DNA from 2 places in the Pantoea sp. X-Soil-ISGK-355 genome. Region 1 is predicted to be linked to the other one. Evidence: riboswitches for the same ligand, from Rfam matches in the RefSeq annotation. Region 1 holds a riboswitch; the other holds the start of a gene.
The links. A riboswitch is a leader RNA that binds a small molecule or an ion and turns the genes downstream of it on or off. The one in region 1 is predicted to bind fluoride.
Positions count from the first base shown of each region.

Region 2: it holds a riboswitch for fluoride, as region 1 does, so the genes downstream of both, AC6I8J_RS22420 (DHHA2 domain-containing protein) here and crcB (fluoride efflux transporter CrcB) in region 1, are expected to answer to the same signal.

Region 1 is NZ_AP035971.1:3,843,609-3,858,188, forward strand. It holds gene AC6I8J_RS17730 (sugar ABC transporter substrate-binding protein) at 1-851, shown strand, start outside; gene AC6I8J_RS17735 (GNAT family N-acetyltransferase) at 887-1,387, opposite strand; gene AC6I8J_RS17740 (ABC transporter ATP-binding protein) at 1,460-3,292, shown strand; gene AC6I8J_RS17745 (GNAT family N-acetyltransferase) at 3,289-4,413, opposite strand; gene AC6I8J_RS17750 (LysR family transcriptional regulator) at 4,555-5,454, shown strand; gene AC6I8J_RS17755 (glutathione S-transferase family protein) at 5,553-6,494, shown strand; gene AC6I8J_RS17760 (alpha/beta hydrolase) at 6,506-7,111, shown strand; gene AC6I8J_RS17765 (sugar phosphate isomerase/epimerase family protein) at 7,108-7,923, opposite strand; gene crcB (fluoride efflux transporter CrcB) at 8,045-8,422, opposite strand; fluoride riboswitch at 8,510-8,585, opposite strand; gene AC6I8J_RS17775 (nucleoside hydrolase) at 8,703-9,623, shown strand; gene AC6I8J_RS17780 (zinc-binding alcohol dehydrogenase family protein) at 9,630-10,658, opposite strand; gene AC6I8J_RS17785 (GntR family transcriptional regulator) at 10,796-11,698, shown strand; gene AC6I8J_RS17790 (MFS transporter) at 11,869-13,221, shown strand; gene AC6I8J_RS17795 (hypothetical protein) at 13,238-14,580, opposite strand, start outside.
Region 2 is NZ_AP035974.1:86,275-100,854, forward strand. It holds gene AC6I8J_RS22395 (VOC family protein) at 122-523, shown strand; gene crcB (fluoride efflux transporter CrcB) at 691-1,065, opposite strand; gene AC6I8J_RS22405 (2,3-bisphosphoglycerate-dependent phosphoglycerate mutase) at 1,068-1,775, opposite strand; gene eno (phosphopyruvate hydratase) at 1,819-3,108, opposite strand; gene AC6I8J_RS22415 (universal stress protein) at 3,124-3,549, opposite strand; gene AC6I8J_RS22420 (DHHA2 domain-containing protein) at 3,546-4,454, opposite strand; fluoride riboswitch at 4,533-4,602, opposite strand; gene AC6I8J_RS22425 (uracil-DNA glycosylase family protein) at 4,652-5,251, opposite strand; gene AC6I8J_RS22430 (TDT family transporter) at 5,248-6,408, opposite strand; gene AC6I8J_RS22435 (YncE family protein) at 6,561-7,559, opposite strand; gene umuC (translesion error-prone DNA polymerase V subunit UmuC) at 7,813-8,838, shown strand; gene AC6I8J_RS22445 (hypothetical protein) at 9,230-9,739, opposite strand; partial or broken gene AC6I8J_RS22450 (IS4 family transposase) at 9,836-10,064, shown strand; gene AC6I8J_RS22455 (acyltransferase family protein) at 10,180-12,204, opposite strand; gene AC6I8J_RS22460 (DUF8534 domain-containing protein) at 12,684-14,012, opposite strand; gene AC6I8J_RS22465 (DUF2971 domain-containing protein) at 14,055-14,580, opposite strand, start outside.

The DNA.
Region 1 (14,580 bases):
TTGGCGTCTCGATGGCTTTTTTCGACCAGAACTTCCTGACCATTATTCGCCAGTCGATTGAAAAAGAGGCGAAAGCGCGTCAGCTGGATGCGCAGTTCGAAGATGCGCGCGGCGACGTCGGTCGTCAGACCGATCAGGTGCAGAGCTTTATCAGCGCCGGCGTAGACGCGATTATCGTCGATCCTGTCGACTCCGCCAGCACCCCTGCCCTGACCAGGCTGGCGCAGCAGGCTCACATTCCGCTGGTCTACGTTAACCGCACACCGGGCGATAAAACCCTGCCGCCAGGCGTGGTATTTGTCGGCTCTGACGAACGCGAGTCGGGTACGTTGCAGATGGAAGCGCTGGCGAAGCAGGCGGGTTATCGTGGCAAGGTCGCCATTATCATCGGTAACCTCAGCGATGCGGGTGCGCTGCAGCGCACCAAAGATGTGGAGCAGGTGGTGGCAAAGTATCCCGACATGAAAGTGGTGCTGAAGCAGACCGCCAACTATTCGCGTAATGAGGGCATGGATTTAATGCTCAGCTGGCTGTCGAACGGCGAAGAGATCGATATTGTCGCCGCCAACAATGACGAAATGGCGATTGGCGCGACAATGGCGATTGCGCAGGCGAAGCCGAAGAAGACCATTTTGGTGGGCGGCATTGATGCCACGCCGGATGGCCTGAAAGCCCTGGCAAGCGGCAAACTGGCCGTCACCGTGTTCCAGGATGCCGTGGGTCAGGGCAAAAAATCGGTCGAGGTGGCGCAGCAGATGATCAAAGGGGAAAAAGTCGATTCCCACCAGTGGATTCCGTTTGAACTGGTAACGCAGCAGAACATGCAGCACTACAGCAATAAAAATCCGTAATGAAAAGCGGAGCGGCAGCGCTGCCGCTCCGGTTATCACTTCTCGTGCAGCAGCTTCGCCATCATCACCACATCGCGCAGCTGACCGTCGCGCAGGGCGGCCTGGCGCATCACCCCTTCACGCTCAAAGCCCAGCCGCTCATAGAGCCGCAACGCCCGTTCATTGTCGTGAAACACCTCCAGCGCCATACGCGTAATCCCCAGCCAGTTACGGGAATAGTCGAGCGCGGTGCGGATCAGGCGCTCACCGACGCCGCGACCGGCGTAATCGGGATGCACGCCCAGCCCAAAGCTGATGCAGTGGCGGGTGCGCGGCTTGTTATCCACAAACAGCGTCAGCTCACCGGCCAGCACGCCCTCGATCTCCGCGACAAAGGCGATAAATCCCTCGGCATCCATTCTGGCGATTTTTTTCTCCCAGGTGGCGACGCTGGGAAACGGTAGCTGCAGCGTCCAGGGATAGACATCGGGATGACTGTAGAGTCGCTGATAGGCGGCGGCATCCTGCGGTTCCCGTGCCCGAATAATGATTTCCATATTTTCTCCTTTTAGCCGAACGGGGTTCATGCACTAAGCTGTAGCTCTTTACCGGACGGAAAGAGTATCGCTATGTTGTATCGCCGTTTTGAGCGTTTTATCAATATATTTCATGACGCGCCCACCGACTCGCCCCCCTCAACGGTCTGGTCGTTTTACCTCTATTATCTGCGGCAGGTCTGGCCGAGTTTCGCGGCACTGCTGGTAGTGGGACTGGCGTCAGCCCTGATTGAAGTGTCGCTGTTCAGCTATCTGAGCCGCATTATCGACATGGTCAATCACTCCACGCCCGCAAGCCTGTTTCGGGATAACTGGCCGATACTGCTGTGGATGGTGGCGGTGGCGCTGATCCTGCGGCCGATTTTTATCGCCCTGCACGACATGCTGGTGCATCAGAGCATCAGCCCGAGCATGACCAGCATGATCCGCTGGCAGAATCACAACTACGTGCTGCGCCAGAGCCTCAATTTCTTCCAGAACGATTTCGCGGGTCGCATCGCCCAGCGCATTATGCTGACCGGCAGTTCTCTGCGCGATTCCGCGGTGCAGTTGGTGGATGCCATCTGGCACGTACTGATCTACGCGGTAACCTCGCTGGTGCTGTTTGCCGGTGCCGACTGGCGGCTGATGATCCCGCTGATTATCTGGATGGTGGCCTACAGCGCCTCGCTGCGTTTCTTTGTGCCGCGCGTCAAAGCACGTTCGGTGGTCTCCTCGGAAGCACGCTCAAAGCTGATGGGCACCATTGTTGACGGCTACACCAACATCGCCACCATCAAGCTGTTCGCCCACAGCGATCTGGAACGGCAGTATGCGCGTGAGGCGATTCAGGAGCAGACCGAAAAAACCCAGAACGCCGGCCGCATGGTCACCAGCATGGATCTGACCCTGTCGGCGCTGAATGGCCTGCTGATTGTCTCGACCTCCGGGCTGGCGCTGTGGTTATGGAGCCAGTCGCTGATTAGCGTCGGGGCGATTGCGCTGGCGACAGGTCTGGTCATCCGCCTGGTGAATATGTCCGGCTGGATCATGTGGGTGGTCAACGGCATCTTCGAAAATATTGGTACGGTACAGGATGGCCTGAAAACCATCGCGCAGCCGCTGAGCGTGCAGGATGCGCCGCAGGCGAAGCAGCTTAAGGTGACGCGCGGCAACATCCGTTTTGAGGATGTGCGCTTCGATTATGGCGGTGGCCGTCAGGTGATTAACGGCTTTAACCTCGACATCAAACCTGGCGAGAAGATTGGGCTGATTGGTCCCTCGGGCGCCGGTAAATCGACGCTGGTGAACCTGCTGCTGCGCCTCTATGACCTGAACGCGGGGCGGATTGTGATCGACGATCAGGATATCGCCGCCGTGACGCAGGAGAGCCTGCGCAGCCAGATTGGCATGATCACCCAGGACACCTCGCTGCTGCACCGCTCAATCCGTGAAAACCTGCTCTATGGTCGTCCCGACGCCAGCGAAGAGGAGCTGCAGCTTGCGATTCACCGCGCCCGCGCCGATGAGTTTATCCCGCTGCTCTCTGACTCACTGGGCCGCACCGGGCTGGACGCGCATGTGGGCGAGCGCGGCGTGAAACTGTCGGGCGGTCAGCGTCAGCGTGTGGCGATAGCCCGCGTGCTGCTGAAGGATGCGCCGATTCTGATCATGGATGAGGCCACCTCGGCGCTCGACTCTGAAGTGGAAGCGGCGATTCAGGAGAGCCTGGAGTCACTGATGCAGGGTAAAACCGTTATCGCCATCGCGCACCGCCTGTCGACCATCGCGAAGATGGATCGGCTGGTGGTGCTGGATAAAGGCGGCATTGCCGAGATGGGCAGCCATCACGAGCTGCTGGCGCAAAACGGTCTCTATGCCCGGCTCTGGCAGCATCAGACCGGGGGTTTTGTCGGCGTCGATTAATCGCCGCGTCGATAGGGTAAGGCGTCGCGTGCTTCTTCCGCCCAGCCGCGCACGCCTTCCCGCTCCTGCACCAGAAAATCTGCCACGGCATCGCGCAGGCCGGGATGCAGCAGATAGTGCCAGGAGTGGGTAATCTGCGGCTCAAAGCCGCGCACCAGCTTGTGCTCGCCCTGCGCGCCTGCATCAAACCGCGTCAGCCCTTCATCAATCGCTAAATCCATCCCCTGATAGAAACAGGTTTCGAAGTGCAGCCGGTCAAACTCCGCCAGACAACCCCAGTAGCGGCCATAGAGCGTGTTGCTGTCACGCAGATAAAAGGCCATCGCCGCCGGTTGCTGCTGTAAGCGGGCGATCACCACCACAATATTCTGCGGCATCCGCTCCGCCAGCAGGCTGAAGAAGTTGCGCGTCAGGTAGGGCCGCTGGCCGCGCACCGCGTAGGTGTTGGCGTAACAGGTATAGACAAAATCCCACTGATCTTCGCGCAGCTGGTAGCCCAGGTAGCGGTCAAACTCAAAGCCGCTTTGCGCCACCTGCTCACGCTCTTTACGCAGCTGTTTGCGCTTGCGCGACATCAGCGTATCCAGGAAATCCTGAAAATCGCGGTAGCCACAGTTATGCCAGTGATACTGACAGCCGAGCCGGGAGAGCCAGTCGGGCTGATCGGCCAGCAGCTGGTTAGCCTGCGCATCGGTAAAGTTGATGTGTGCACCGCTTAAGCCGTGCTGCAACAGGCTCTCCGGCAGAGCCGACAGCAGCTGCGTCGCAGCGGATGTGTCACCCAGCAGGCGCGCGCCGCTGACCGGGCTGAAGGGAATCGCCCCCAGCCATTTCGGGTAATAGCGGATCCCGGCGCGCTGGCTGGCATCCGCCCAGGCGTGATCAAAGACATACTCGCCCTGTGAATGATATTTCTGGTAGCCCGGCAGCGCGGCGCGGGTCACGCCCTTTTCCCGCCACAGCATGTGATCAGGCTGCCAGCCCGCCTCAAACCGCACGCTGCCACTCTCTTCTAAAGTGAGCAGAAAAGCGTGGCGCAAAAACGGCTGGTCATCAGGCAACAGCGCATCCCACTCGGCGGCCGGGATCGCCGCCAGTGACGTCAGGTGAATCAGCGACATGAATTACTCCAGAGAACGTCGGGCAGAGCGTCAGTCAAGCAGGTTTTCCCCGCCAGCGAAAGGGTTAAGGCACGCAATGTGAAGGCTGCAACGCCTGGCCGCAGCTTCTATACTGCGACTTTACCCTTTCAGGACTTCGCCATGGATCGACTCGATTGTGACCGGATGTTTGTCACGGTGCTGGAAACCGGCAGCTTTTCGGCAGCGGCGTTGCGCCTCGGTACCAGCAGCAGTCAGGCTTCTAAACTGGTTTCAAAGCTGGAGCATCAGCTCGGCGTCCAGCTGTTTAAGCGCAGTACGCGCGCCCTCTCGCCCACCGACGTTGGCCGCAGCTATTACGAGCGGGTTAAAAACCTGCTCGATGCATTTGAGACGCTGGATGCCAGCGTGCGGGAAAGCGCCACCACCCCTACCGGCCGGCTGAAAATCAGCGCGCCGGGCTCCTTTGGCACGGCGGTGCTCTCTCAGGTACTGGTGGCGTTTGCCCGGCGCTATCCGCTGATTGAACTGGATGTCAGTTTTTCAGACCGGGCCGTTAACATCGTCGATGAGGGATTTGATATGGCGATCCGCATCGGTAACCTCAGCGACAGCAGTCTGGTCGCGCGTAAGCTGGGCGAAGTGCATGTTCGCATTGCTGCGTCACCGATCTATCTTGAGCAGTTCGGTACGCCACAGCACTGGCGGGAAATGGCGCAGCACCAGTGCATTATCGACACCAATTTCCGCGATCCCTGGCACTGGCCGTTTGCCGGCGATGATGGTGAGATCGTCACCGTGCCGGTCCGTGGCCGTCTGCGCTTTGCCAACACCGAAGCCTGTCTGCAGGCGGCCGTCGCCGGATTAGGTATTGCGCGTCTGCCCGGTTTCATCGCCGCTCCCGCGCTGCAACTGGGCGATGTTGTCCGGCTGCTGGATAACTTCGACACGCCGCCGCTGGGCCTGTTTGCGGTTTATCCGCCCGCCCGTCATCTGGCGCATCGCGCGCGCCTGCTCATCGACTTCCTGGTCACTCACTTTACCCGCTTCCCGCCCGCCTGATTCCGTCCATAATGGAAGAAATGATTGTCTTTACAACCGGATTATCACCTGTTTAGTCATCAGTTAAGCTGCTTCTCAAAACAGAGAGGAGTCGCGCAATGTTAGTAGAAGGTAAATGGAGTAGTGACTGGCATCCGGTGCAGGCTACCGATAAACAGGGCGGGTTTGTCCGTCAGACGTCGGGTTTCCGGGGCTTTATCAGCAGCGATGGCTCCACGGCATTCGCCGCCGAACCCGATCGCTACCACCTCTATGTGGCGCTGATCTGTCCGTGGGCGTCGCGCGCGTTAATTGCCCGCAAGCTCAAAGGGCTGGAGTCGCTGATTAGCGTGACGGTGGTTGAACCGCAGCTCGGTGCTCAGGGCTGGCGCTTTGGCAATTTACCCGGCGCACAGCAGGACCCGCTGAATAACGCGCAGTATCTGCATGAAATCTATACCCGCGTCGCGCCCGACTACACGGGCCGGGCCACCGTGCCGGTGTTGTGGGACAAAAAAACCGCTACCATCGTCAGCAACGAGTCTGCGGACATTGTGCGTATGTTTAACAGCGGCTTCGGCGATCTGGCCGATAACCGCATCGACCTTTATCCCGCTGCGCTGCGTGCGGAGATTGATGCGCTGAATGAGAGCCTCTATCCGCGTCTGAATAACGGTGTTTATCGCGCGGGTTTCGCCACCACCTCCGTCAGCTATCAGCAGGCGTTTAATGACATTTTCAGCCAGCTCGATGAACTGGAGGCGCTGCTCAGCGATGGTCGTACTTTCCTGCTGGGTGAACGGCTGACGGAAACCGACATCCGGCTGTTTGTGACCCTGATTCGCTTTGACGTCGCCTACCATGGCCTGTTCAAATGCAACCTGCGCCGGATCCGCGACTATACGCTGCTGAATCGCTATCTTAAGAGCATGTTGTCGGTCTCTGGCATACGTGAAACGGTCAACATTGACCATATCAAACAGGGTTACTACTCGATCAAGGCGCTGAACCCGAATGGCATTGTTCCGGCCGGGCCTGATCTGAGTGAATACGGTTTATAAAAGGAGCAATGATGGCAAAAGCACTGGTGATTTTTCTGCATGGCGTGGGCAGTAACGGCGACGATCTGGCACCGATTGGCCGTCACTGGGCGACGCTGTTGCCGGATGTGGTTTTTGCCTCGCCCAATGCGCCTGAACGTTTTCCCGCCGGTTTTGGCTGGCAGTGGTTCAGCCTGGCAGACGTGACGCCAGAGAACCGGCCTGGTCGGGTTCGGGCGGCACGGGCCGCGTTTGATACGACCCTCAGCGACATCGTCGCGCAGCACGGCTTTGCCGACCGCTGGCAGGATGTGGTGCTGGTGGGCTTCTCTCAGGGGTCGATCATGGCGCTGGATGCGCTGGCGTCTGGCCGTTATCCGCTGGCGGGCGTGGTCGCCTTTTCTGGTCGTCTGGCGGTTGACGGTGAACTAACCCCGCAGGCTCATGTGCCCGCGTTGCTGATCCATGGTCAGGCCGATGAAGTCATCCCATGGCAGGAGAGCGAATCTGCGGCGGCCCGGCTGCGAGCCGCGGCAGTGCCGGTCGACGCGCGCTTTGAACCCGCCACCGGCCACACCATTTCCGCTCAGGGTGCCATGCACGCCGCCGCGTTTATTGGGCAGTGCTTACAGGATTAACCCCAGCAGCGCGTTAACGCCTGCCAGGCATGGCGGGCAGCCACGTCGGGCGGCAGGCGTTTCAGCGCATCATTAAAGACTTCGATTCCCACCGGCCCCTGATAGCCCGCGCTTTTGAGCTTATCGACAAAGCGTTCAACATCGATAATGCCATCGCCGGGCAGCAGACGCTGATGCTTTGCCATCGCCATCAGGCTCTGCTTATCCTGTGCGGGAACGGCGGCCATATCACACAGCTGTACTTCATAGATGCGATCGGCAGGAATGCCGTCCAGATGGGAGGCGTCACCGCCCAGCGCGCAGATGTGGAACAGATCGATCACCAGCCCGATATTGGGCTGATCGAGTCGCTGCAATCGCTGCCACGCCAGCGGCAGCGTGTTATCTACGCTGCACCAGGCCATCGGCTCATACATAATGCGCATGTTGTAGCGCGCAGCTTCCGAGGCCATCCAGCGCAGGTCATCATCAATCTGATCGGCACAGCAATCCTCACGGGTGCTGGCCGGTGCCTGGAGGGTGTCACAGCCCAGCGCCTGGGCAATCTGTATAAACTGACGCAGCTCTTCGCGCTTCTGAGATCGCAACGCACTGGGTGCGCCGGTGAAATCACGCAGCACCTGCAGATTGGTAAAGCCAGGTCCCTGTCGTGCACTGATTTCAGCCAGTGCTGCCGCACCGCCTTCATATGCGTCGACATCCTCGCGCCAGATCTCCACCTGATCGAAACCGGCGTCACGCGCCGCCTGCAGCTTCTGGCCGGGTTCACCGTTTAACAACACCAGGTTAAGGAATGTGGGGTTGGTTCGCATTGCTCGGCTCCTTAATCGTCCGGAATAATCGGTGAGGTTCAGCGTCAGCGCCGCGCATTATCCAATCCACGGCGCACACGCCCGAAATCAGTATCCCTTAAGCGGTATGACGCGCACCGGGTCAGCCCAGCAGCGTGACCAGTGCGAAACCGGCAAACGCCATCAGCAGCGAGCCAATCACATGCACCAGCGCGCTGGCCATCGCCCAGAAATACTTCCCTGATTGTAGCAACCCCATTAACTCCGCGGTGAAAGAGGAGAAGGTCGTCAGCCCGCCGCAGAGTCCGGTGACGATCAGCAGTTTCCAGATCGGGTCAATGTCGGGATGGCGAACAAACCAGGCCATCGCCCCGCCGATTACCAGACCGCCGATCAGATTCACCAGCAGCGTGCCGGGCGGCAGGTTGGGAAAGAGTGCATTAAAACGCATCGCGAACAGCCAGCGCAGTACGCAGCCGGCAGAGCCGCCGATCATCACAGCCAGTAACGGTTTAAACATGTCTTGCTCCTGGTTACAGAGTAATGCGGGGCTGGGGAGAGAGGCAGAGATAAACTGCGCCTGACACCTCAGCTCCCGCGAAAGGATTGAGTGTCAGGCGTCATCAGCCGGTGTTAAGCCCACCGGCGGTTGGGAAAGGTGGCACGCCATCACCTTGAGCCGGTGATAATACGACGCCCGTTTCAGGCTGGCAATAGTGCGCGCAGGGCGGCTGAATCACTTGACGATGTTGCTATTGCCGGGGTAATGCTGAAGGTTTACAGCCTGTTGCGGAGAGCCTATGCGTACCCTGATTTTTGATACTGATATCGGCGTGGATGACGCCTTTGCGCTGGCTTATGCGGCGCGGACGCAGCATTTACTGGGGATTACCACCGTATCTGGCAACGTGGCGGTGGGTCAGGCGGTGAAAAATGCCCGTCTATTCTGCGACAAAATGGCGATCAGCGCGGCGGTCTATCGCGGCTGTTCACGGCCGCTGGCGCTGGCCGCCTCTGCGCCCGCCAGGCTGCACGGTGAAGATGGGCTGGGCGATGCGTTTGATAATGCTTTTAGCGATCAGGCACCGGGCGCGGTGCAGTTTATTATCGACAGCGTGCGGGCGCAGCCGCATCAGATCACCCTGGTGGCGATTGGCCCACTGACCAATATCGCCACGGCCATTAATCAGGCACCGGATATTATTCCGCTGGTGAAAGAGCTGGTGATTATGGGCGGTGCGTTTGGCACCGACGGCCACAGCGGCAACGTGACGCCCTTCAGTGAATTCAATATCTGGAAAGATCCGCACGCCGCCGATCAGGTACTCGCCTCTGCGCTGAACGTGGTGGTGATCCCGCTGGATGTCACGCACAAAGTGCTGATCAGCGGCGATGAGGTGCAGCGTCTGAATCAGCCGGTGCTGAGCGCTATCTGTCGCCCTTACCTGGCTTACAGTCTGGAGAAAGAGGGATTCGAGGGTATGGCGCTGCACGACACTCTGGCGGTGGCGTGGCTGACGCTGCCACAGGCCTTTACGCTCACTGAAAGCCCGCTGCGGGTGATCACTGAGGGCATCGCCTGCGGTCAGACGGTGCGTAAACTGAGCGCGCTCGCATCACGAGCCGATCCGTTTGCCGGTCTGCCCGCCCAGCGTATTGCGCTCGGCGTGGATGCCGACGCGGTGCGGGCGCACTTCTTTGAGACCCTCACCGCGCCCTGAATCCGGTTACCGATCGAAGTGAATGACGCCTTTGATCAGTTCGCGGTTGTTGATGACCTGCGCCTCAAAGGTTTCATCCAGCGTGGAGAAAGCCAGATGGTGATTCAGCATCATGTCGGCGCGCAGCTGGCCGCTGGCCATTAACGCACGCACCCGATCAAAATCTTCGCGGGTGGCGTTGCGGCTGCCCATCAGCGTGGCCTCTTTTTTATGGAATTCACTGTCCGGGATGACCAGATCGCCTTTGTGCAGACCGACATAGACAATCGTGCCGCCGTGCCGCATCAGGTTGACCGCATTGTTCATCGCCGCCGGGCTGCCGGTGGCGTCGATCACTTTCAGCGCCAGACGGCTACCAAACTGCTCGCGCAACGCACTATCGAAGGCCTCATCAGCCGGATTCAGTGTCGCCAGCCCGAGCTGGTCCGCAACATGCTGGCGACGGAATTCGCTGGTATCCGCCACCACCACCTGCGCGCCGCTGGCGGCGGCAATGGCGGCAACACCCAGCCCAATCGGTCCGGCGCCCACCACCAGCACCTGCTCATCCGCCACAATACCGGCACGCCGCACCGCATGGGCACTGATGGCAAACGGCTCAATCAGCGCGGCCGCTTCCGGTGCCACCTCATCCACCGCCAGCAGGGTGCTGACCGGCACGCTCAGGTAGTCACAGAAACCGCCATCCTGATGCACACCAATGACTGAGATCTGCTCACAGCAGTTGGTCTTGCCGCTCTGGCAGGCGTCGCACTGCAGGCAGGAGATGTAGGGCATGAGCGCCACCCGCTGGCCGGGCTGAAAGCCTTCCGCGCCACTGCCCAGCGCCATTACTTCAGCACAGATTTCATGGCCCAGCACCCGTGGATAACTGAAGAACGGCTGATTGCCGGACCAGGCGTGAATGTCAGTGCCGCAGATCCCGGCAGTCAGTATTTTTATCAGCGCCTCGCCAGCGGCAGGCGTTGGGGTGTCGCGAGTGGCCCAAACCATCTTACGTGGTTCAGCGATGACCAGTGCTTTCATTGTTGTCATGGTGATTCTCCGGTTGTCCTGCTGGCAGTTATGGCGAATCCTGCTTGCGGCGCGGCGTTCGTTTGCGGGAAGTGTGAAGTACGGCGATTTTTTTGGGCTTTGAATGGTTTTTAATGCATAAAAAACCGGAGAGTGAGATGAGTCGCAGCCAGAATTTGCGTCAGAATGTGATCAACCAGATGCTGGAGAGCATTGCTCAGCGTCATATCTGTTCACCATTGCCGCCACAGGCCGCGCTGGCGGAGATGTTCAACATCAGCCGCACCACGGTGCGCCATACCCTGCACTATCTGCACCAGTGCGGCGTGCTGGATAAAGTCGATCAGACTTACGTTATCGTACGCGAACCTCGCGATGATGACGGCTTTAGCGCATTAACGCCGCCGATTGAGCAGCAGGCCAGCCACTTCGAGCAGGTGTTTTTTAATATGATTAATCAGCGGCAGCTGGTGCCGGGCGACACCTTCAGCGAGCTGCAACTGGCGCAGCAGGTGAAGGTCAGTCCGGTAGTGGTACGCGAGTTTCTGCTGCGCTTTATGCGCTATGACCTGCTGGAGCCGGTGAAACGCGGTCAGTGGCGGATGAAGAAGTTCACGCAGGATTACGCCGAGAAGCTGTTTGAACTGCGCGAGATGCTGGAAACCCACGCCCTGAGCCGCTTCCTTAATCTGCCCGCCAGCGATGAACGCTGGGTGCAGGCGCGGGATCTGCTGGGTCGTCACCGATCAATGCGCGACACCATTGCCAGCAACTATCGTCATTTTGCTGCGCTGGACCGCCAGATGCATTCGCTGATTTTATCCGCCGCTAACAACCCGTTTTTCAATCAGTCGCTGGAGATTATCTCGGTGATCTTTCACTCGCATTATCAGTGGGATGAGAGCGATCTCAAGCAGCGAAATATTGTGGCGCTGGAGGAGCATATGGCGATTCTCACCGCGCTGATTGGCCGTCAGGATATCGATGCGCTCTGTGCCTTGCATAACCATCTGGCGACCGCCAAAACCTCAATGGTGCGCTCAATCAGTCAGTACAATTAAAAACCGATTAAAAACCACAAAGCATTATCTCCCGCACGCTTCAGAAACATCTTTGCAACATCCTTAACCCTTTGCTCTTAGTCTCGACTGCAACGTCACGGCGGCCTTTTGCCGCTGCGCGCAGACCCCTTCTCACCATAACGATAAGTACCCAGTTTCGGGAGAGTGCAATGGAAAAGACTTCAGTAACCGGCCGCGACAGCGTGACCGGCGACACGCCACCAGGCCAGGACTTTGTGCCGATGCGCAGCGATGTGGTGCGTTCACCGCGCATCCGTAAGGTGCAGATCACGGCGATGCTGCTGCTGCTGTTCGCCGCCATCATCAACTATCTGGATCGCAGCTCGCTGTCGGTAGCGAATATGACCATACGCGAGGAGATGGGGCTGAGCGCCACCGAAATCGGCCTCCTGCTCTCTGCATTTTCACTGGCGTATGGTCTGGCGCAGCTGCCGTGCGGTGCGCTGCTGGATCGTAAAGGCCCGCGCATTATGCTCGGTATCGGCATGTTCATCTGGTCGCTGTTCCAGGCGGCTTCTGGTCTGGTGCATAACTTCACCCAGTTTGTACTGGTGCGCATCGGCCTCGGCATTGGCGAAGCGCCGATGAACCCGTGCGGCGTAAAAGTGATCAACGACTGGTTCAACATTAAAGATCGCGGCATGCCGATGGGGATGTTCAATGCGGCGTCGATGATTGGGCTGTCAGTGGCCCCGCCGATTCTGGCGGCGATGATGCTGGTGATGGGCTGGCGTGGCATGTTTGTCACCATCGGTATCCTCGGCATGTTCCTCGCGATCGGCTGGTATATGATTTATCGCGACCGCGATAACAACACCCTGAGCGCCGAAGAGATCCACTATCTGCAGGCGGGCAGCGTCGCCTCGCGTAAAGAGCCAATCAGCTTCAGAGAGTGGCGCGGCCTGTTTAAGCAGCGCACCATGTGGGGCATGATGATTGGCTTCAGCGGCATCAACTACACTGCGTGGCTCTACATCGCCTGGCTGCCGGGCTACCTGCAGTCGACCTATCATCTCGACCTGAAAAGTACCGGCCTGCTGGCGGCGATTCCGTTCCTGTTTGGTGCGGCGGGCATGCTGCTGAATGGCTACGTGGTTGATTCACTGGTGCGTCGCGGCTTTAACGCGGTAAAAACCCGCAAAGTCTGCATCGTCAGCGGGATGCTGCTGTCCGCCGGGTTTACCGCGGTGGTGACCCGCGCGACCGACACGACCAGCGCTGTGACGCTGATCGGGATGGCGCTGTTCTGCATTCACTTTGCCGGAACGTCGTGCTGGGGGCTTATCCACGCCAACGTCACCGCCCGCATGACCGCCTCGGTCGGCAGCATCCAGAACTTCGCCAGCTTTATCTTCGCCTCGTTCGCGCCCGTCATCACCGGCTGGGTGCTCGACACCACCAAATCGTTCAGCCTGGCGCTGATGATTTGCGCCTGTGTGACGCTGGTTGGCGCACTCGCCTACCTGCTGCTGGTGCGCCAGCCAATTACCGACGGCGAATAATCACAACTGACGGCGGCTACGTCAGCGCCGTCAGGGTGACGCCATATTTCGCACCGTAACGTTTAATGCCCGTCATCACCTTCTCTGTACTCAGAGGAGGTGGCGGTGGCAACAGCGGTGCCCGTTCACGCAGTGCCGAGTCGAAGCGGGCAAACGTCGCAAAGTCACGCGGGAAACGCGCTTCATCCACCCCGATCAATACCCCCTCATCACGCGCATAAGAGAGCAGCGCCCGCCAGCGATCAATCTCCGCCAGCCCGATACTGTCGGTGCCGTGAGAAAAGAGCATCATGTCAATGTTGCGGAACGGCGGCTGTTTTTCCAGGAAGCGCTGCAGCGCTGCCGCGGACGGTTCGGTGCAGAATACCAGCCAGAACGGTATTGCCTGCTGCTGCTGGGTACACCAGGGATCCATTAACAGGAAGCTGTCCACCGTCAGCCGGGTCGGTAAAATGCCCGCTGCCAGATACCAGTCGCGATAAATCTCCGCCACCACATAACTCATCGCTTCCGGGTCTTCGTAACGAATCTCCATCAGTTTCCAGTTCTGCGCCGCCGCCAGTTTTTTCAGCGGGGAAATCAGATAACCATCCAGGCCCCACTCCGCTTCCGGTACGTGGTCGGTGATGTCAGGCGGCGTCCAGCGCTCACGATCAATGCCGTAACTCGCCAGATATTCCGCTACCCGCGGGCCACCCTGTAAATACTCTTTTTCGGTTGCGCCACCAAGTGCGCCAAACTGGAAAAACGAGCGATCGCTGGTGCGAGTCACCGGCCACTGGCGGGTGCAGTGGTTGATAAACAGCGTTGAACCCGCGGGCAGGCTCCCCATCAGAAACTCATTAAAAGCCAGCGGCAATTCGCGCAGTTTCAGCCGGAAATAGCGCATCTGGTCGAGCATCAGGCGATCCTGATTCGGGTCATGCATATGGTGCACCGCCAGCCTCGGCCAGGCGGCCAGCAGGGCTGCGGCTATCTCTTTGCCCTGCTCAAAGCTCGCCATCGCATCATCGGGATCGCTGTTAGTCGCCCGCACCGGACAGAGAAAGGTCTGCGGCAGCCAGGGCACGCCCATCGCCGATGCCAGGTGCACCAGCGCACCGTTTGACGAGCCAATAAACGCCGCCGGATAGTCCTGCTGCGGGTACTCGCTGACCATCCATTCTGCGATGCCTTCCACATCCAGCTCGCCCGCCTGACGCAGGCTGATGCCCTCTGCCATGCCGCCCAGCGCATAGCCCCACTCGCGCAGCCCGGTCGGCAGACGGTTCAGTGAGGGTAGCAGCCGGTCGAGCGTCGGAGACTGGCTCGGGCTGGCAAAGGGTCGATCGTGGAGCGCATTGGCCAGCGCCAGCAGCA
Region 2 (14,580 bases), on a different replicon from region 1:
TCAGATGCTTACAATGTCCGGCCTGAGGGTGTCAGCGCAGAGTCAGTACAGACGACCGAACGTCGTATCTGATATAAATCTGATTATAGCGGGCGTGATGCCGTAACTGATGGAGCAGCAGATGAGAAAACAGAAGCGATGTATGGGGTATGTGGCTGTTGTGGTCGATGACTACGATCGTGCAATTGAGTATTACACCGATAAGCTGGGCTTTACCCTGATTGAGGACACGCCGCAGCCGGGTAAGCGCTGGGTCGTGGTGACGCCGGACCCTGACAGCGACTGTGCTATTCTTCTTGCCCGCGCGTCGAACGATCGGCAGGAAGGCTTTATCGGCAATCAGTGCGGCGGACGGGTTTTTCTGTTCCTGCAGACCGACAACTTCTGGCGCGACTACAATGCTATGAAGGCAAAAGGCGTCCACTTCTGTCAGGAGCCGCGTGAGGAAGAATACGGAATGGTTGTCGTGTTTGAGGACATCTATGGCAATCGCTGGGACCTTTACCAGAACAGACAGACCTGAAACTCTGTCACGACAGTGCCCCGGATTTACGAGAAGCATTACAGGCGTAAACCCTGTCGGGTCAGGCCCGCAGAGAGCGCTTCTGAACAATATACTGAACTGTCTGACCTCAGTGCAGCGGTCGCTGCACTGAGGTCTCGCCTGGATTAAAGGCCGTACGGTCCGGGTTAACCACACAGCGTCATGATATAAAATCCGGCCGCCGTCATGGCCAGCGAACCCAGCACGTGTATCAGCACCGAGGCGGCTGCCCAGGCATAGCTGCCTGACTGCAGCAGGGCAAAAACCTCAGCTGAAAATGTGGAGAAGGTCGTCATTCCTCCACACAGCCCGGTGGTAATGAGCAGCCGCCAGGCCGGATCGAGGCCGGGATGGCGCAGAAAATACGCCAGGGCCGCCCCGATGATAAATCCACCCAGCAGGTTGACCAGCAGCGTCCCCGGCGGCAGGTCCGGAAAAAGCGCATTCAGGCGCGCGCCCAGCTGCCAGCGGATAACACACCCTAAAGCACCGCCGGTGATGACGGCAAAAAGCTGATTCACGTTCACTCCTTTTTTTTAATATTCAGAACATCACGGGACACGACCTGGGCGGCCGCATCCATCTGATATACGACCGGCACGCCGGTCGGGATGTGCAGCTGTGCCACGCTGTCGTAAGGCATGCCGTCCAGGAAGGCGGTCAGGGCGCGCAGCGTGTTGCCGTGCGCCACAACCAGAACGGAACTTCCGCAGCGTAACTGCGGTACCACAGCATGCTGCCAGTACGGCATGACGCGGCGCAGCGTCATTTCCAGGCTTTCCGTTGCAGGCAGGTCGGCCAGCGCAACGCGGCGGTAGCGCAGATCCCGACGCAGCTGCGCCGGAGCCTCCGCGTCCGCGGGCGGAATGCCGCTGAAGCTTTTGCGCCAGAGCCGGACAGTCTCTTCCCCCATTATCCGGGCAGCGTCGTCCTTGTTCAGCCCCTGCAGCGCCCCGTAGTGGCGCTCATTCAGTCGCCAGCTCTTTTCCACGGGCGTCCAGCTGCGGTCAAGACGGTCCAGCACCCGCCAGACCGTGTGAACGCAGCGTGTCATCACCGAGGTGAAGACCCGGTCGGGCATCAGGCCCGCTGCCCGCAACGCGTCACCGGCCCGGTCGGCCTCCTGCCGCCCCCTGACCGTCAGCGGCACGTCTGTCCATCCGGTAAAACGGTTTTCCCGGTTCCACTGGCTTTCGCCGTGACGCAAAAGGATCAGCGTTGCAGAGGCCACAGGCATTCCTTCTGTGCCGGACGGGGACCGTCCGGCGGATGTGCTACGTGCGGCGCACAAACGCATGAAGCCCCGCGTAGTGCGCATCGTCACCCAGCGCCTGCTCAATGCGCATCAGCTGGTTGTACTTTTCCACGCGTTCGCCGCGGCACGGCGCGCCGGTTTTCAGGTGTCCCGCGCGCAGGGCCACCGTCAGGTCGGCAAGGAACGTGTCCGTGGTTTCCCCGCTGCGGTGGGACATGAACGCGCCCCAGCCGTGCCGCTGGCAGAGCGCCACGGCGTCCAGCGTTTCGCTGAGCGAGCCTATCTGATTGAGTTTAATCAGTGCGGCGCTGGCGAGGTTTTCGTCAATGCCGCGCTGGATATACTTCACGTTGGTGACAAACAGGTCGTCACCAACCAGTTCGGCCCTGCCCGCAAGCTGCCGGTGCAAATGCTTCCAGCCCGCCCAGTCGTCCTCGGCCAGGCCGTCTTCCAGCAGGATGACGGGAAACTGGTCCATCAGCTCGCCGTAGTATGCCGTCATTTCCGCCGCGCTCAGCGCGCTGCCCTCGGTGCGCAGATGATATTTGCCGTCTGCGAAAAACTCACTTGAGGCAGGGTCCATGCAGATGCTGATGTCTTCTCCGGGCCGGTATCCGGCTTTCTCAATGGCCTGTACGATAAACGCCAGCGGGTCGCGGTTTGACGACACGGCGGGCGCAAAACCGCCTTCGTCGCCCACTGCCGCCGACAGGTTGTTGTCCAGCAGGATCTGGCGCAGCGCCTGGTAGACCTCGCTGCCCTGACGTACGGCCTCGCGCAGCGTGGGTGCGCCGTGCGGGGCTATCATGAACTCCTGAAAGTCCGCGCCCTGACCGCGGGCGTGCACGCCGCCGTTGATAATGTTCATGCACGGCACGGGCAGCAGGTTCGCCTGCAGGCCACCCAGGTAGCGCCACAGCGGCTCGTGGGAGGCCTGTGCCGCCAGCCGGGCCACCGCCAGCGACACGCCCAGAATGGCATTGGCACCCAGGCGACTCTTGTTCTCCGTGCCGTCCAGCGCCAGCATGATGTTGTCCAGCTGACGCTGTTCGCGCACGTCGCTGCCGCGCACGGCCTGGCAGATTTCCGTATTAACCGCCCTGACGGCATCCAGCACGCCTTTACCGCCAAAACGGTGTGCGTCACCGTCGCGGCGCTCTGCGGCCTCGCGCGAGCCGGTACTGGCCCCGGAAGGCACCGAGGCGCGCGCCATCATCCCGTCCGTAGTCCGGGCTTCAACTTCAACGGTGGGGTTGCCGCGCGAGTCAAGAATTTCACGGGCGGTTACGTTATCCAGTGTAAAGCGCATGGTGTTTCTCCCGGTTCAGTCAGTCAGGTGAGTGATAAGCACATCCACCGTAAGGTGGTTGATGTAGTCCGCCGAGCGGGAGGTGAGCATTCCCATAAAGCGGTTTCGGTGCCCGGCAAGCACGAGGTCCACGCCCAGCTCCGCGATGCACTTCTCCACGTCCTCAACGCGGCGCATGGTCACCAGCTCCCGCGTGTCTACCGTCTCAGGCACGGAGGCCGCCAGCTCACTCATAAACGCTTTGCCTTTCAGCACCTCCTCCGACACGACGTCGTCCATCAGGCTGTCAGACACGTAGTTCATCTCCCGGTAGTCGTCGCTGATGTGCGCCAGGGTGATTTTCATGCCGAGCGGCTGCGCCAGCGCGACCGCCCGTTTCAGCAGAAGAGTGCCGTCGTTTTTATCGTTCACAAGTATCAGTGCGTGGGTGTAGCAGGTCATAATGAACCTCCGTTCTGGTTAAGGCGGGACTCAAGCCACGGCAGAAGCTGCTTTTTGCGGCTGAGCATGCCCGGTACGGAGCAGGAGGCGACGTTAACGCTCTCCCGCCCGGCGAAGTAAAGCGTTGAGAACCCGGTACGAATGTCGGTCAGCATCAGCACCGCCAGGCCAGCTCCCGACTGGTCTGCCAGATACGCCAGTGCTGCGAGCAGGTCGTTCATCACGGGGGCAACCTGTGACGGTGAGCTGACCTCAATCTGGGCTATGCGCACGTCGGTGCCGGCAATGACGAAGGCCTTGAGGTCCCTGTCCAGCAGCTGCTGTGCGCTGAGGCCGCTGACGTCTGTTTTTGCGGTGAGGAGGTCACGGGCGAAGGCTCTGCGGTTTACGCCAGACAGTGCGCCCAGTTCGGTCGCCGAACGGATATCGTCTTCGGTGGTGGTCGGCGAGCGAAGATTCACGGTATCACTCAGGAGTGCGCCCAGCAGAAGCACGGCGAGCGTCGGGGGCAGCATGCGGCGCGCTTCTGCGTCCATCAGCAGCCAGAGCAGCGTGGCGCTGCTGCCAACCGGGCGAATATGTACCTCCGGCGGCAGTTGCGTTATCAGCCCGCCCAGCCGGTGGTGGTCAGTGATGCCCACGACGTTGCTCCGGAGCAGGTCGTCAGGCCCCTGTGCCGGTTCGGTGAAATCGACCAGCCAGACCCGTTCATCCTTTAGCGGAAAAGCGAGCAGCGGCGGCAGCGTGAGGCCGGCGGCGTCAAAGATAAAGCGGGTTTCCCGGTTAGCCTCGCCGAGACGCCATGCGCGGGCATCCATTCCGCGCCCGGTCAGCCAGTGTGCGGTGACGACGGTCGTGCAGATGGCGTCGCTGTCAGGATTAATGTGGCCAAAAACGTGTATCACAGGTCTCTCCCCATAGAGGGAAGTACGCAGGCCGGGAGGAAAGTAAGGACGGCCTGACGCACCTCCTGAAAATCAAGAGTCACATCAGGCGTCATCAGCTCCTGAACGGAGCGGTTGGGAAGGGTGGAACGCCATCACCCTGTACTGTGAGTATAGAGCCGGTTGCAAAACCTGTCAGTATTATTCCGGCGGCGCTCTCAGCCCGCCAGCGCAGTGCGTGCCTCGCGGAGCACCTGGCGGATGTTTTCCGGCACTGCCGGGCTTGTGCAAAGCGACAGCGGGCTGGGGTGAGGCATAGTCAGCACCGTGACGCCGGGGCGAAGGCAGCTGACCGTCCCGCGGGCCTGCGCCGCTACGGCACCGGCCAGCACCACCACGCGCAGCGCGGGCAGATACGCCAGCACGCCCTCAAGCCAGGCGCAGCCGCTGCGGATGTCCGCCGCTGAGGGCCGTTTCTGCGGCCCGTCACTGACCCAGGGCACCGTATTCCACAGCACGCTGTCCCGGCGCGCAATACCGGCCTCCGCCAGAAACCGCCCCAGATTCTGCTGGGCCGGCCCCGGGTTATCCCGCGACACAAACCGGGGTGACGGGCTGCTGCGCGCCGGCGACTGCAGCAGGACAAGCAGTCCGGCCCCGGTCCCGCCGTCGGCCGGATCAAACCACGGCAGTTCCACGCCGGCCTGACGCTGCCCGCTGACCCAGCGATTCAGCGCGGCCACGTGCGGCGCGGTGACTGCCGCGAGGCGTTCCTCGCGTAAAAACGGGTCCAGCAGCGACGTGCAGGTTTCACTCACGGCTTCCGGTCCAGGCCTGCCAGGCAGGGGGAAACAAAGAGTTTCCCGCTCCATGCCCCGCGCACCGTCTTCACCGCGACCAGCAGCCACATGGCGGCCAGCATGACGACAAGAAGCGCGCCGAAGCCTTTAAAGAACGCCAGGTCAACGAGGGTGGACAGCTTCAGCGTGGCGACGGTGTACACGCCCAGCGGGAAGGTAAAGCCCCACCATCCCAGGTTGAACGGAATGCCTTCACGAAAGTATCGCACGGTTATCAGCGTGGCCAGCAGCATCCACCACAGGCCGCAGCCCCAGAAGAGAATGCCGGCAACGAACCCCACGCCCTGCGCGATGTGAGCGATTTCCGGCATGCCCGCCGCGGCAAACACCCCGGGCGCATCGCCGCCGATGACCAGCATACCGAGCGAACCGGTGCCAATCGGCCCCAGGGCCAGCCAGCTTGAGGCTGCCATGCTTTCGTGCGGCAGCTTGTGCAGGGCCATACGCAGCAGCAGGATGGCAAGGATGCTCAGCGCCACCGGTACGGAGTAAGCCCACAGCACGTAGCTGGTAATAATGATGCCGAGCTGCGCGTGGGTGTCGGCAATGTGCGGCGCCAGCAGGCCGCCGCTGACCGCCGCGACCTCGGCAGCCACAACCGGCAGTAACCAGACGGCCGTCATCTGGTCAATGCTGTGCTGCTGCCGGGTAAACATCATGTAAGGAATACACACGCCGCACAGCAGCGACATCGCCACGTCCAGCCACCACAGGGCGTGCGCCACCGGAATGACGTCTGCGCCCCACCGGGGAAGACCGAACGCCAGCAGGCCGTTGATGATGGTCGCCATGCCCATCGGGATGGTGCCGAAGAACATGGACACGGTTGAATGGCCGAAGATGCGCTTTGCCTCACCGAAGTACATGACCCAGCGGGCCAGATACATCACGGCAAAAACGCTGAACAGCAGGATGTTAAACATCCACAGCCCTTCCGCGACGAGGCGCAATCCCGGAACCGGCCAGGGGAACTGCGCCAGAGACAGCGACAGGATACCGGTTCCCATGGTGGCGGCGAACCAGTTTGGCGTGAACTGACGTATGGCCTCTTTCGGGCTGCTCAGCGCGCTCAGCGGGCGTGCTCCGTTATGCAGGGTAAATATTTTATCGTTCATGCCGGGATCTCCTGTGTAAACAGAAACAGTATAGGCATGCAGACGTAAATCTTTAAAACAGGTTATTCAGCTAAAATAAATCTGTAAAAGTGGTTTATCCTCCCTCACCCTGCGAAAGACTGTTACTGCACCGGAGTGAGGGAGGGACTGAATCAGGCCTTCGGCGGGCTTTTAATCGTGGCCGTGACGCGGTTCTGTTTCAGGTCAACCACCGAAATACTGAGGTCTTTATTCAGCACCCACGCGCGGGCACTGTCTTTACTGAAAACGATGGCCTGACGGGGCGCATCCAGTCCGGTAACAGTGGCGACCACCTTACCGGCGGCGGTATCAATAACGGAGAGGCTGTTGTCACCCAGGTTGCCGCTGTAAACATAGCGGTTATCCGGTGTCAGGGCGGCACCGTAAGGGTCCTGCCCCACGGGAATGGTTGCCGTAATGGCGCGCTTCTGCGTGTCAACCACTGCGATGGTGTTGCTCCCGCTGTTAGCCGCGTAAAGCGTGCGGCCGTCGGCGCTGACAGAAATGGCGCGCAGCTTGCTGAAGCCGGTTATCTCGCCGCGAATCTCACCCGTTACGGCGTCAACGAGGGTGATTTTATCGCCCTTAAAGTTGGTGACGTAGACGGTTTTGCCGTCCGGGCTGATTTTGATGCCCTGACGGGGCTGAGCAAAACCCGTCACAACCGAAACGGGCCGGTTGTGGGTCAGGTCATACACCGAGAGTGTGCTGGCGGCTTCGTTATTCACATACAGACGCTGACCGTCACGGCTGATGGCTGTACCGAATGCCCCGGCCCCCAGCGGCAGCGTGGTCTCCACGTCAAGCGTCCCGGTGCTGATTTTTCTGACCACGCCGAGGCTGCTGTCTGAAAGATATACAGCCTTCCCGTCGGGGGAGAAAAGCGCATTGCGGGGCGTGACGTATCCCTTCAGCACCTTTCTGACTTTGCCGTTAACCAGGTCGTAAACCACCACGTCAGGGCGCTCACTGTAGGAGGCCACCGCCGTTTTTTCATCGGGACTGACAGCAAGAGAATTGTTGTGGATATCGCCGTCAAACGTCCAGCGCGCCTCTGCGGCACCGGCGAGGGTGCTGATGAGAAGAAGCGCCACCGCGGTCAGTCCCGGGATCCTGTATTTTTTTATCATCATTTTTCCTGCATAGGGGGTGGTAAGGGATAAGACTCATTGCCCGCTTAAGGGCTTCAGAAGAAGCGTGGCAGATAACCCCCTCTCAGGGAAATCGATTTTCCGGCTATGTCTTACCAGTTCACTTCTTTATGCTCTGAGCGGAGGTAAACTGCAGCAATTTAAGGCTGAATAAGTGGGGCTCTGGATTTCAGTCCATGAGGAATAGTTGCTCATTTTTTTTGTTTAAATTGCATTCCACATAAATGGCGATATGAGCAGCCGCATGATGGCCATCCTGGGCGAAATGGCCGCGGGACAGGAAGTCTATTCCATTGATGAATCTTTCTTGGACGTCACCGGGATTGGCAGTCTCATCCCGTTTGAAAAGTTCGGACAGGAGATGCGCGAGCGTATCCGGCGGGAAACCGGACTGATTATCGGCGTAGGATTCGGCCCAACGAAAACGCTGGCCAAACTGGCTAATCATGCCTCGAAGAAGTGGACGCAGACAAAGGGTGTGGTAGACCTGTCCAGCCGGACCCGCCAGCGAAAACTACTCCACCTGACCGACGTCAGTGATATCTGGGGTATTGGGCCGCGCATTACTAAGCGCATGTACCAGCTGGGGATCACCACTGCTCTGCAGCTGGCTGACAGCAATATCAGCATGATACGGAAAAATTTTGACGTTATCGTTGAGCGTACTACTCGCGAGCTTAATGGTGAGTCCTGCATTGCACTTGAAGATGCCCCGGCGCCAAAGCAGCACATCCTAAACTCACGATCATTTGGCGAAAGAGTCACAAAACTGGAAGACATGCAGCAGGCAATCGTACTGTATGCCACACGTGCGGCGGAGAAACTCAGGGAGCAGAATTCACGCTGCCGGCATATCAGTGTCTTCATCGCCACCGCTCGCCATGGAAATGAACCGCAATATTCGAATACCGCTTCGCGCATCTGCGATTATCCGACGAACGATACGCGCGACATTATTGAGTCAGCGCTTCGCGGAGTCAGCACCATCTGGCGTGATGGATTCCGGTACGCTAAAGCCGGCGTCATGTTGGGTGATTTCTATAAATCAGGTGTGGCTCAGTTCGACATGTTCAGCGAGCAGCAGCCACGCGCGAACGCTGATGCGCTGATGGCAGCGCTGGACGGTATCAATCGATCCGGGAAAGGAAAGGTCTTTTTCGCGGGGCAGGGAGAACGCGACAGTTTATGGCAGATGAAGCGTGAAATGTTGTCGCCGCGCTACACTACACGGTTAAAGGATGTTCCATTAGTAAAATAATTATTTTCATACTTGGTAAGGGAATAAAAAGGCTTCTTAGAGTAATGCCGATAGCTTAAGGATCGGTTGACCGATCCGGTGGCTGATGCAAAAGGGTTCCATGTTCATTATGGAACCCTTTTAAATAGGACTGTCACAGGCCCGGAGCACTATCAATCTTACCTCACCCGGCTAAGTGCACTGCCTTACTGATCTTTTTTCTCCTGAACTTATTCAGCATGCCTTTTCTCTCAACGATATCTTGAAGCTGCGTAAGCCTCAACTCTCCCCTTGAGTTTATTGTATGGCTGATTATGGGCATGGCTTTTTTAAACAATAAGCCGCTGTCACATATCTTCAACCTGATGGATATTGCTGACCGGTTCTGCATGAGCGCCGGAGTGCAGCTTTATTACTGTGTTGCTCTGAAAGCAGAGTATGAATATATATAGTTGAAAAATATCGCAGTTAATCCAGAACCGAGTGCGAGCAACCATGGGACTTCCGGTTTATGAATAAATGGAACCGATTGAGGCAGAATATTAAAAATTACCAGGAACGTGCCGTAAGCCCAGAGTTTGCTACCAACCACAAAAGAAAATAATAAAGATAGTAAAAATTCAGTGCATACTTTGCCTCTTAGGCTGATTTTTTTCTTACGGAATAAGATTGCGATTGGAATAAGAATTAAAAAGAATATAACTGCAAAGATAATGCCGCTTGTTATATCAATTGCGTTATACAGTAGCCACTCCACCAACGGTGGCACCTCAGTATCAGCTGAGAATCTTCCTGAGCGAACTTTGTAAGCAAACCAAACAGCGGCTATGGCAATAACCAGCTGGACGCCTAAGGACAGACAAATCCATTTGTGGAACATAGCTGGTTGTTTTCGTACCGGTGGAACCAATACATTAGTCATTTCCTTTCCTTTATTGGTAAAAAAAACTTATGTATTTTCGCCTATAAAAAGGAAATGTCTAGCAAATGATATGCAGTTTAGCAAAAAAGATACGCCGAAAAATGCGAAGCCTTATGTAAAGCCGGTAATAAGCATGGCGAACACTGCTAACCGCAGTTGCGGATGGTATGTCTGATGGAACAGAGCAGTCATCTGCAGCGTGCCAGTGTAAGGGACACTACGGCGTCAGTGAAAAGCGCTTGGGCGGATGGTTTGCAGAGCATGCACCGGATAATAGCGTGACGCTGTGTGGCCAGGGCTTCTGACAATGGGGCTGCTACATGACTAGCACTAGGCGGGAAAGAAAATATGAAACAGGAGTCAGGCAAAAAAACAAAATACTCCTTTAAAAACAATGCCGACCACTTTAAGTGACCGGCATTAGTATCTGAGAGCCTTTTTTATTTGAGCGGATTACCAAATTTCCGCAAATACTCCTGCCCAAATTTATAGGACGCAAAATCATTCAGATGACCAACGTCACGATAGACCGGAGTACCGTCAAGTGCAGTAATGCAATAGCCGTTTTCGCACTGGACTTTCTTAGGGTCTATGACAATCAGTGTTGGGAACTCTTTCTGCAGCTGGTCAAAGAGCGGCAGCGTCCATTCATTTTCAGGGCTCTGCGGGTTCTGGTTATCACACTCACTCTGGCGATAGGGCTCCCTGAAGATGACATGATGACGAATACATTTCTGATAGTTGACGGGCATAGGGGCTACGGTCCTTATAATCACCGGACGTGCTCCTGATGAGACTATTGCATTCAGGGACTGCCGTATGGCTTTATTAAAGCGATCCTTAGTAAGTGCATCGGAGCGTTCATCGCCAGGATTATTGATGAGGTGTGGTCCGCTTACATACCACTCCCATACCTGACCCAGAAGGACGTAGTCATAGTGATTTTTAGCGATTAATTCATAATATTTAGCGGTATTTTCATGACACTTATCAAACGTCTGGTTCCGGAATGACCACCAGTCATAGAGGTATGTATCCGGGAGTGCTAAACACAGCGCTGTACTTAACGCAGTCATGCGGATTTGAGCGTCCTGCGCGAGCACATCGAAGAACCCCCAGAAGTGGTTTGAGTGAGAATCGCCGATCAGCAGGGCTGTTTTCTGACCTTTAAGGTCCCCGAACATGCATTTTTCCGCATTCTGAGATCCATCCAGACAGCCCGGTCGGTGTCCGGCCTGAGCTAACCCGGCACTAATATTGTGAGCCACTTGGTCGTATGTAGCGCCGAATCGTTCAGGCATGCCGTCACGGTTCTCAGCATATTTGAACGCAGCGTTGAAGATAACGATTGGGACGATGATTAGCAGGGGAATCGTATATTTCAGAGACCAGCGCAACCGTCGGCATGGCTGTTCCACGAGGTAATAACTAATCAGCGATAGCAGTACCGTCAGAATCAGGCATAAAAGAAGCGTGGAGCCAGCCAGGTTGTAACCCAGGTAACGGGTTATGGCCAGAACGGGCCAGTGCCAGAGATATAACGAATAAGATATCCTGCCCGTGAATGCGACGGGTGAAAGGCTTAGTAACTTAGATGCAATGCTGTTCCTGTACGTTCCGGTAAACATGAGTAAGGCTGAAGCAGTGACACCCAGCAATGCATAGAGGTTTGGATAGAACCCGATAACGTCAGGGTGAATCGCGATATAAAGCAACAGGGCAAGCGATAAAAGGCCTGTACTGTTTAAGACAGCTGAAGTGACCGAGCGAACGTAGCGCGTCAGAAAAAATGCAGTCCCCCCCACCATGAATTCGAATATACGGGTAAGCAGTGAGTAATAAGCTGCATCGGCCTCCCGGCTGGCCATAATCAGCGCCAGAGCAGCTGCCAGCGGCGTTAGGATAAGCCAGATTGCAGCAAGTGCATTTGCCGGGTTACTGATCACCTTCTGAATCGACTTAAGACGTAAGATGGCACCTGACAGTAAAATGCTCAGCGGGAGAAACAGATACCACTGCCACTCAATTGCCAGAGACCAGGTATGGAGTAAAGGGAACAGATCGGCTGCAGGAGAAGCATACGCAGCACTCTGACGTGCAAAGAACTGATTTGAAAGCAGTAAAGCGTTGTAGTAACTACTGTGCAGGTATGCCAGAAAATCATCAGGCAGATACAAATAAAACGTTGCTATAAGCGTAGCCAGGGACATCATGATAAAAGCAGGCTGTATACGCCAGAGACGGTGCACGAAGAAGTTCGCCAGACTGAAGATACCCTTCTCTCTTTGTTTTACAATGATTCCTGTTATCAAAAAACCAGAAATCGCAAAGAAAATATCGACCCCTATAAATCCGGATGCTATCTGACTAATTCCGGCATGGAAAAGAATGACAAGAACGACAGCTAATGCTCTGAGGCCATCAATGTCTTTACGATAGGTATCTGTGAGGATTTTATTTGGCATGAAGCGCACTATGTAAGGAAAAAGAAAGGGTATAGTATATTATTTGTAAGGGAAAAATAAAAGTGAATGGCTTGATTTTTCCTGTTTTAATTAACTGTTATTCAGTAAATAAATTCGGCTTTATATGCTAGGAATGATTTTTTGTTTGTATATTAAAGAGGAGTGAAAAGATCATGAATGGCGCTTCAGGTTTAATATTGCGGGGTTTTATTTAGAGCTTTGACAAAGTCAATAATTATAATTTAAGAGCATAGAATCTATGAAAACTGAACTGGATATTTCGATAGCAAATCTCTCTCATACGTTTTGGGCTTGGATGGAAAACAGTGATTTAATGGACCTACAAGGCGTCATAGTGATTGTCAGCCTGTATGTTGCGGGACTATGTATGCTTGGTCATGCACTTTGTCCAACGCGCAAAACTCATTAAGGGTCAGTTGCGGCCTGTTACAGCCGCAAGAAGAGCACCCGGTTAATCTTTATAGATTTTTGATTACACCATAAAGATGGTTGGTAAAGGGCTTAGTGACTTCATGTGGCCAGCGTGGGGGATCCGTCTGAAGAGTTCCCAGTGTGCGCATCCCTTTATGCTGTTCGGCTTTACGTTCGCAGTACTCATCATCGGTGTATCCCATCGTCTCTACCACTACGGCATGTTCCCGGCCATCCGGCATTTTGGCCTGAAGAATAAAATCCGGCAGCACAAAGCCTTTCTCCCCCTCCACCTCTACCTCAATATCAAACAGGGGTTTAATGAGGGTGAGTACGTCTGCTCCGCCTTTAAGCCAGCTGGCCACTTCAGCAATACCTTTCATCGTCTGCCTCTCAAGGTCACTGTCTACCGGGACGGGACAGTTACGTCTGAATAGCGCGTGCGCATACCCTTCGCTGCATATCACGCTACCTTCAGCTGAGCGTTTGAAGGCCAGTATGACCCAGTAAGGCGGCCTCACGCCTTCCTGTGATTCCCCATTGATGCTGACACCCTTCTCCGGAGAAAACCTGCGTTCCCCATCTTTCCAGGTGAACGTAACATGTTCACGGCTGACCAGCTCCGACATAAATATCTGATAAAACACCCGGGCTTTTCCTGCCGGCCAGTTGGCATCCGTACGTTCCAGTTCAAGCATTAATTTTTCCTGGGCAAGTTCGCCCATGGTCGGCTGAAACCGTACGATTTCCGAAAGCCTGCGCCCGCGCACAAATTCCTGAGCATCTGCCGAGGCTGCGAGAGCGGCAAGCCATGTTCTGGGTGCCTGATTAGGCAGCGGGCTGATCGGGCTGAAAGTATTCAGCCCGGCATCTTCAATTAGCGTCAGAAGCAAACGTGCAACTCGTGGCCGGCGTTTTCGCCTGGTTCTATCCTGACCAGTAAATCCTGTGCTGCCTGGCGCCTTAATGGTCGTCTCTGACTCATCTTTGGGTAAAAACTCACGATAGTTTAATCGCTTACTCCCAGCGTTTTTACGGGTTCCTGAACCGGTAGTATCCTCGTCACCCTTAAAGACCCTATGCATGGGACAGGATTGATCATGACTATGACCAAACCCGGACAGAAACAACGTTTGGGTTTCATACCTCAGCTTGGCATTGTTCAGTGCTGGCGTATCGCCCCCCACGCAGCTGCAATGCAGCCAGAGTTCTTTCTGGCGCATTTCATGAATCACGTTCTCCGCCAGTGCACGTTCATGCGCGCTGCATACCTGCTTGCGGCCAAAGAAGTTCTTAACTGCGGTCTCTTCATCATCAGATAGCCAGCGTTTCAAGGCACCACGAGGAGCCTTCTTTTTGATAAGTTTCATGGACATATCGTTCTCCTTTTCCTTTTGAGAAGCAGGTTTTATCAGTAACTATAATTCCCTGTAGGGAATGTCAGATTTTCTAATGTCAAACCAGTATTTCTCATCGTCCAATTTTTTTGCTCTATGCTTGTTAAATATATCCAGAGATTGTTCTGTGATTATTTGATTTTCTACGGGGCCTATCTTTACGCCTGAAATGACTTCGGGTGATATATCAAGTTCGTAAAAAGGAATCAGAATATTATTTTTAACACGGAATCGGATTCTATCTGAGACTATCTCCTCGCTGATAACCAGTCTTTCTTCCTGCTCCTCAATAAAGGATGGATGCTTAAAAGTTGTAGCCAGCATACTTAATATCTCTTTTAATTCATCGTAGAGATGCAGATTTGCATCCAAGGGCTCATTAACCTGCCAAAAGAGACGTAATCCACTAATCAGGTTTGAATGTAATAATTCAAGTGCTCTTTCTATAGCGCCTTCTTTAGTGCACACATAATGACATTGGATAAATTCAATTTGTAAAAACTTTTTCTCTGAAGCCCATGATTTGACTTTTAATGAACTAACAAGT